2 regions of the Bradyrhizobium sp. 61 genome follow, and region 1 is predicted to be linked to the other one. Evidence: predicted binding sites of a transcription regulator. Region 1 holds the regulator's gene; the other holds the start of a gene.
The links. The regulator LexA, encoded in region 1, represses DNA repair genes until DNA is damaged. The targets are predictions, from matches to a motif close to TGTTCNNNNTGTGTTCNG.
Positions count from the first base shown of each region.

Region 2: a site for LexA is predicted at 2,227-2,244, ahead of uvrA (excinuclease ABC subunit UvrA). Genes of this name have one in related genera too.

Region 1 is NZ_JADPIU010000035.1:42,567-46,759, reverse strand. It holds gene IVB46_RS10635 (hypothetical protein) at 135-329, shown strand; gene glp (gephyrin-like molybdotransferase Glp) at 561-1,772, shown strand; gene lexA (transcriptional repressor LexA) at 1,949-2,650, shown strand; gene IVB46_RS10620 (hypothetical protein) at 2,858-3,088, shown strand; gene IVB46_RS10615 (hypothetical protein) at 3,281-3,715, shown strand; gene IVB46_RS10610 (GAF domain-containing protein) at 3,938-4,193, shown strand, end outside.
Region 2 is NZ_JADPIU010000035.1:199,581-203,773, forward strand. It holds gene uvrA (excinuclease ABC subunit UvrA) at 1-2,130, opposite strand, end outside; gene IVB46_RS11350 (outer membrane beta-barrel protein) at 2,435-3,190, opposite strand; gene IVB46_RS11355 (outer membrane beta-barrel protein) at 3,336-4,100, opposite strand.

The sequences.
Region 1 (4,193 bases):
GGCCGCGAATGGAACTATATTGCCCGGGGGCGAGGAACCAAAACCCTTTGTGCATTTTTATACGGAGTTCCCGGAACGATTGCCCCCTCTCAGGACTCATGAGTCCGTTAGGAATCTACATCGGGCTTATCGTCGTGTTGGGCAAAACCTACCTCACCAAGCAGGCCTCTCTGCTGATGAAATTCGCCAGGACCACATCGGATTCTGAGCTTTCCGCCAAGCTGATCAGCAAGGCCGCCGACCTGAAATCCCAGGCCGACCCGCTGCCTGACAAGGATCAGGGCCCCGCAGCGCCGGACGTCAGTCCGTACAAGCCGCCGGGGAGTTGACCGATGCTGGCCGTGGCTCTCGTCCTTCTCGTCCTCGCCATGGCCATCCTCGTACCGGTCTGTCTCGCCTTCTGGATCATGCCGCGGCGGACTTGATGCTCACCCTTCATCGCAGAGCGGATGACGCAGGATAAATCATCCTGCGCGGCCACTGTTTTGCCTCTGCGCCTGCACTCGGCTAGAACTCTCGCCGCCGATTTGCCCGAACGGGCCCAGCAGGAGTTTTCACCCGTGGCCCTGATGCCGGTTTCCGACGCGCTCTCCGCGGTGCTGGCGGGCGCAGAGCCGTTGCTTGAAGAGATGATCGCGCTCGACGCAGCCTTCCACCGCGTGCTCGCACGCGACGTCGCCGCGCGGCGCACGCAGCCGCCGCAGGCGATGTCGGCAATGGACGGCTATGCGGTGCGCGCGGTCGATGCGGCGAAGATCGACTCCCAGCTCACCCTGATCGGCGAGGTCGCGGCGGGCCGCCCGTTTGCGGGATCGGTCGGCGCCGGCGATGCCGTGCGTATCTTCACCGGCGGTGTCGTTCCCGATGGCGCTGATGCGGTCGTGATCCAGGAGGACACGATCGCGGACGGCAAGCGCATCACCATCAAGGAAGCCGCCGTAACGGGGCGGCACATCCGCCCCGCCGGCGTCGACTTCTCGGAAGGCGACGTGCTGCTGCGCAAAGGGGCCCGGCTCACCGAGCGCGACCTCGCGCTCGCCGCCGGCATGAATTACCCGCAATTGCCAGTCCGGCGACGCCCGAAGGTCGCGATCCTCGCGACCGGCGACGAGCTGGTGATGCCGGGTACGACGCCGGGCCACGGCCAGATCGTCTATTCCAACGGTTATGCCCTGCACGCGCTCGCCCGCAGCGAGGGCGCCGATACCATCGACCTCGGCGTTGCCGCCGACACGCTGGAGGCCACCACAGCCGGCATCGGCCGCGCGCGGGAGAGCGGCGCGGACATCCTGATCACGACCGGCGGCGCGTCGGTCGGGGACCACGATCTGGTCCAGCAGGCGCTGAGGGACGAAGGTATCTCGATGGCGTTCTGGAAGATCGCGATGCGGCCGGGCAAGCCGATGATGAACGGGCGGCTCGGCGCGATGCGCGTGATCGGCCTGCCCGGCAATCCCGTGTCATCCTACGTTTGCGGCTTCCTGTTCATGGTGCCGTTGATTCGCGCGCTTTCGGGCCGTTCGATGATTCATCACCGCCGCGAACGCGCGGTGCTCGGCCGCGATGTCGGCGCCAACGACCAGCGCGAGGATTACCTGCGCGCGCGCCTCGAGCTGCGCGACGACGGCACGCTTCTCGCCCTTCCGGTTAATCACCAGGATTCCTCGCTGCTTGCGAATCTCGCTGCGGCACAGGCACTTCTCGTGCGCGCGCCATTCGCGCCGAAGGCCGAAGCCGGCACGCCTTGCGAGGTCTTGCGGCTGCCCGTGTGATCGCTTCGTTCGCGTGCGTTCCGCGAACTTTGTCGCGTTCACGGTAAATTAAGCAGTTGCGGAACATGTATCGAACATATAGTGTCCGTTCATGATTTGTTTCGAGCATGTAGCGGCTTACTGCTGAATTCAGCGTCTCGGAATCGAACGACATCAACCGGGGGATTTTGGTCGAGATGTTAACGCGCAAACAATACGAGCTCCTGCGGTTCATCAGCGAACGGCTGAAGGAAAGCGGCGTGCCGCCCTCCTTCGATGAGATGAAGGACGCGCTCGACCTGCGCTCGAAATCGGGCATCCATCGCCTGATCACCGCGCTTGAGGAGCGCGGTTTCATCCGGCGCCTGCCCAACCGGGCCCGCGCCATCGAGGTGATCAAGCTGCCCGAGCTTCAGGCCGCTGCCGGCAGCCGCCGCGGCTTCACGCCGAGCGTCATCGAAGGCAATCTCGGCAAGGTCCGCACGACTTCGAGCCCGCCGGCGGACGAGGGCGAGCGCCCCGTCGCGGTCCCCGTGATGGGCCGCATCGCGGCCGGTACGCCGATCGAGGCCTTGCAGACCCGCAGCCACACCATCAGCGTACCGCCTGACATGCTCGGCTCGGGCGAACATTACGCGCTCGAAGTGCGCGGCGATTCCATGGTCGAGGCCGGCATTCTCGACGGCGACATGGCGCTGATCCAGCGCAACGAGAGCGCCGATACCGGCGATATCGTGGTGGCGCTGATCGACGACGAGGAGGCGACGCTCAAGCGCTTCCGCCGTCGCGGCGCCTCGATCGCGCTTGAGCCCGCCAATGCGGCCTATGAGGTCCGCATCCTGCCGCCCAACCGGGTGAAGATCCAGGGCAAGCTGATCGGGCTGTACCGGAAGTATTGATACCGGACGTGCCGGTATCGGTTATTTGGCGCCCCGCGCGCCTTCGATCGGCATCGCCGATCCGAGATTGGAGCGGACGATTGTCCGCTTCCGCTGGATAGTCTTTCTGGTTTCGCGCAGATTATCCGGCCCCTCCTCCAGCGGTAAATCCTCGGCACGCCGCACGAAGCAGCCCTGCTTCGTGGCCTTCAGGTTCGAGGAGAAGTCATGCGCCGGATCGTTCTGAGCACACTTGCTGTGGCGCTGATCGCAGCATCAGCGTCGCAAGCCTTGGACGTACAAGCCTTGGCCACGCAAGCCTTGGTCGCGCAATCGCGGCCCCATGTCCGCAAGGACACCGCCCTGAGCGAGCAAGTCCGCAAGGCCCGCGACACCGTCGACCGACGGTCGCGGCCGGGCTGGCAACATTCCGGCTGGTCGGCGCCTGCGGGGCGCTGACACGCGCCTGCGGAATGCAAAGGGGCGGGCTTTGTTCCTGGTGGATTCGGGAAAGTTAATGTGATTGCGGCCTGCGGCGGCGAGCCGTAGATTTGCCTACAACCCGGCAGAACGTTTGGTATTTCCACTCTGATAGAGGCCTGCGCCTCGATTAAGAGACGTGGGTCGCTATCCCTGCATGAGGAGCACCCGATGTGTGACTACAGCCTGCATGCCGTCGCGTCGCGTCCCGCCGAAGTCGGCGAGACGATCGTCACGACAACCTTCCGCGGCACCTCGACGCGCGGCTTTGCCTCCGCGGCCGATCCGACCGTCGCGGTCTGCCTGCTCCCGGGAACGGAGCTCGCCTTCGCCGACAACGTCCGCTACGACAATCGCTGGATCTGGACGCGCACCGTCAATTCGCGCGTCGGCAAGTTCGGCAAGATCGATCCGCACATTCCCGATCGCCATCATGATGCGATCGAATTCCCCGACGGCAAATCCGTGCTGGTGACGCAGCTGGTCGAAGGCCAGCGTGCGACCGTGCTGCAGCTACCGGTGACCCAGCCGCTCGGCGAGCGCGAGCACAAGCCGCAGACCATCACCGACAGCCGGCCAACCATCACCCGCCTGCCGATCGGCTGATGCAGCCATTCCCGGCCGGCAGGTCGGGCCAGGATTGAAATCGCCATCGCCGGCCGAGGCCGGCGAGATGGTGTCGTTCGTGTCCCGCGAAACTCCATCGGGCGGACCAAGCCGTGGCGTCTCCACCGCACGAAGTTTGCGCTGTCCTGCCTGAATTTTGAACGTCCGTTCCGCAGCCAAATGGCCGATGCTTGGTGCGGCTTGAGACGGCGGGCACGTTCGATGAAGACCTTCATTCGCGTCGTTGAACTCTGGGTGCCTGACCGCACGCGCATGCGGCTGGAATTCGGCGGCGGCCTCTACGGCGAAGGGTTGTCCGCGTTTAGGGACGTGAGCGAGGGTCTGCATTTCGGATATGACGAGGGGCTTCCCGGCAAGGCCTGGACCAGCGGCCACCCCGTGATCCTCACCAGATTCACCGATTCCTATTTCAGGCGGACCGATCAGGCCATCGCCGCCGGGCTGATCTGCGGCGTTG
Region 2 (4,193 bases), 160 kb from region 1:
ATCGTGGGGGGCGGCGCCTTCGCTGGCGTTGTTCAGCTTGCGGGCGATGGCCTTGTAGAGCGTGTCGATCAGCAGCGTCGACTTGCCGCCGCCGGAGACGCCGGTGACGGCCGTGAACAGGCCCAGCGGAATTTCGGCCGTGACGTTCTTGAGGTTGTTACCGCGCGCGTTGACCACCTTGATGGTGCGGCGATGGTTCGGCGGGCGCCGCTCCGGCACCTCGACCTCGAGCTCGCCGGTCAGATATTTGCCGGTGAGAGATTTCGGGTTGCGCATGATCTCGGCGGGCGTGCCTTCGGCGACGATGTTGCCGCCATGCATGCCGGCGCCGGGGCCGATGTCGAGGACGTAGTCGGCGAGCAGGATCGCGTCCTCGTCATGCTCGACCACGATCACGGTGTTGCCGAGGTCGCGCAGGCGCTTCAGCGTGTCGAGCAGGCGGGCGTTGTCGCGCTGGTGCAGGCCGATCGAGGGCTCGTCCAGCACGTAGAGCACGCCCGTCAGGCCCGAGCCGATCTGCGAGGCGAGGCGGATGCGCTGGCTCTCGCCGCCGGACAGCGTACCGGACGAGCGGGACAGGGTGAGGTAATTGAGGCCGACGTCGAGCAGGAAGGTGAGGCGCTCGCGAATCTCCTTGAGGATGCGGCCGGCGATCTCGTTCTGCTGCGTGTTCAGCGCCTCGGGCACGGTCTCGAACCATTCGCCGGCCTTCCTGACCGACAGCTCCGAGATCTCGCCGATATGCTTGCCGCCGATCTTGACGCAGAGCGCCTCGGGCTTCAGCCGGAAACCCTTGCAGCCTTCGCAGGGGACGTCGTGGAAATATTTTGCGAGCTCCTCGCGCGCCCACTCGCTCTCGGTCTCACGATAGCGGCGGTTGATGTTGGTGATGACGCCCTCGAACGGCTTCTTGGTGTCGTAGGAGCGGACGCCGTCCTCGTAGGAGAACTTGATCTCGTCCTCGCCGGAGCCAAGGAGGATCGCGTTCTGCGTCTTCTTCGGCAGATCCTTCCATTTGGTGGTCAGCGTGAACTTGTAGTGCTTGCCGAGCGCAATCAGCGTCTGCACGTAGTAGGGCGACGATGACTTGGCCCAGGGCGCAATCGCGCCCTTGCCGATGGCGAGCTCCTTGTCGGGGATGACGAGGTCTTCGTCGACATGCTGCTCGACGCCGAGGCCGCCGCAGGCCGGGCAGGCGCCGTAGGGATTGTTGAACGAGAACAGGCGCGGCTCGATCTCCGGAATCGTGAAGCCGGAGACGGGGCAAGCGAATTTTTCCGAGAACAGGATGCGCTCGGGCCCGCTCTTGTCGTGGATTTTTGCGGTCTTCTTCTTCTCCTCGACGGGCGCAGCCGCTGCAGGCGCATCGGCGAACTCGACGACGGCGAGGCCCTCCGCGAGCTTCAGCGCGGTCTCAAAGCTTTCGGCGAGGCGCTGGCCGATGTCGGCGCGCACCACGATGCGGTCGACCACGACGTCGATGTCGTGCGGAAATTTCTTGTCGAGCGTCGGCGCCTCCGCGAGCTCATGGAAGGTGCCGTCGATCTTGACGCGCTGAAAGCCCTTCTTGAGCCATTCGGCGAGCTCCTTGCGGTACTCGCCCTTGCGGCCGCGCACGACGGGGGCGAGCAGATAGAGGCGGGTGCCTTCGGGCAGCGCCAGCACGCGGTCGACCATCTGCGAGACGGTCTGGCTCTCGATCGGCAGGCCCGTGGCGGGCGAATAGGGCACGCCGACGCGCGCCCAGAGCAGGCGCATGTAGTCGTAGATCTCGGTGACGGTGCCGACGGTCGAGCGCGGGTTCTTCGAGGTCGTCTTCTGCTCGATCGAGATCGCCGGCGACAGGCCGTCAATCTGGTCGACATCAGGCTTCTGCATCATCTCCAGGAACTGACGCGCATAGGCCGACAGCGATTCGACGTAGCGGCGCTGGCCCTCGGCATAGATGGTGTCGAAGGCGAGCGAGGATTTGCCGGAGCCGGACAGCCCGGTGAACACCACCAGCTTGTCGCGGGGGATCTCGACGTCGACATTCTTGAGGTTGTGCTCGCGCGCGCCACGGATCGTAATTGCGCGCAGGCTGGATCCCGCGTTCTGCTGTTGGCGCTTCGCCTTGATCACTTCATCCATCCGAGTTGCCCTCAAGGAATCCCAAAGGTGCGCGATCGCGCCAACAAAAAAGGCGCGCGTCGCCCGGAACCGGGATCGGCGCCGATGGGTATGGCAGCGAACGTAGGAAGAACGGGGACGGATTTCCAGTGGCGTGTGCGAATCGTCAACGGATTGTTGGCGCGCTGGCGGCATCTGGCAGGAGCGGGGCGCCCGGAACATGCGAAGGGCGGGCGCGAGGCCAGCCCTTCGTTCGCGTTTGAATGCGGATTTGGGGCAATCCGCACATGATCAGGACTTGGAGGTTCCTGAGGGAAGCTTGGTCTCAGTATTTGGCGACGACCGGGCCGCCCCAGCGGTAATTGATGCGGATCAGGCCCATGTCGATATCCTGGCCGATCCGGTCGGTGCGCGGGGCGAAGCCGCCGACGAGCGTTGCGAAGTCGGCGCTGTGATGGCCGAGGAAGACATGGTTGTACTCGCCGCCGACCGACCAGTTCTCGGCAAAGCCCCATTCCACGCCGATGCCGATGGTGTAGCCCCAGCGGGTCTGGTTGACGCTGTTGAACACCGCGGCCGGGACGCCGGGGACGAAGGTGTCGTACTTGTCGTGCGCCACCGCGGCGCCGGCCTTGCCATAGAAGAGCAGGTTGTTGACGGCGTAGCCCATCTGGCCAGTGAACAGGCCGAAGCTGTCGATCTTGGTCTGGTTGGTGAACAGCGGCAGCGCCACGCTGACATTGCTGCCCTTGAAGTCGGCCCAGTTGCCCTGGCCCTCGATGCCGAACACCCAACGCGACTTCTGCCAGCGATAACCGAGCTGTCCGCCGACCGTGCCACCGCCCGCATTGTGACAGCCTTCGCCAACGGCCGGATCGACAGCGATGCCGAGCGCGCGGGTCACGCCCCAGCAGGCATGGGCCAAGCCGCCGCCGCCGTTGATGCCGGCATAGATGCCGCTCCAGTCATAGACGGGAACGGCGGCCGCCGGCGCCTTGTAGATCGGGAGATCGGCGGCGGTAGCCGGCGCGACCGCACCGAGTGCGAACAGGCTGACCGCAGCCAGCATCCACGTCTTCATGTCACGTCCCCAACTCGCCAAAGCCATTAGCGGACGCCTTGCGCGCGCCTCACGACTCCAAGACGGTTGGGTGCACCCTCGCGCGAAAACAAAAAGGCCGGCGCAAGGCCGGCCTTTCGTAACGCGATGGCGTCGGAGGCGAAGATCAGTATTTGGCGATGAGGGGGCCGCCGAACCTGTAACTGACGCGGGCCGTTGCAATGTCAACGTCCTGGCGGATCCGATCGGCGCGCGAGAACGTGCCGTTGTTGAACGTAAAGCGGTTGTCGCGCGATCCCATGAAGCCGTGCACATAATCGACGCCGACCACGATGTTGGGCGTTACGCCGAAATCGAGGCCAGCACCAATCGCTCCGCCCCAGCGCGTTTCATTCGCCCTGTCGAACACGAAGCCGGTGGCGGTGGTGAAGCCCTCGTATTTGTCGCTCACAACCATCGCACCACCCTTCGCGTAGAACAGCACATTGCTCCAGGCGTAGCCGACCTGGCCGGTCACGAGGCCGAAGGCGTTGATCTTCGAGCGGTCTGAGCCGACGCCGCCGGCAGCCAGGCTCGGTCCATTGGAGCCGCTAAGGTGAGCCCAGTCGCCCTGGCCTTCCACGCCGAACACCCACGACGCGCTCTGCCAGCGAAAGCCGGCCTGGCCGCCGGCCACGCCGCCGGTCGCGGTGTGGCAGCCCTCCGATGCGGGGGGAGTGACCGGCGCACCGAGGATGTTGGTGACGATGTCCCAGCAATTATGGCTCCAGCCGCCACCACCGTTGGCGCCGATGTAGAAGCCGCTCCAATCGTAGACCGCGGCGATCATCGGGGCAGGAGCTTTGGTGTAGGGGCTCGCCGCCAGGTCGGCCGCCGAAACGGACGTGGTCATCGCGACTATGCCGGCGGCGGCAAGCATAAACTTGTTCAAGACGGACCCCCCAAGGCCAAAGTTGTTGCGATCTTCGATACAACCTTCGAGGTGCGACAGTCTGTCACCGGAGGGTCACAGCGCGCCGAAAAA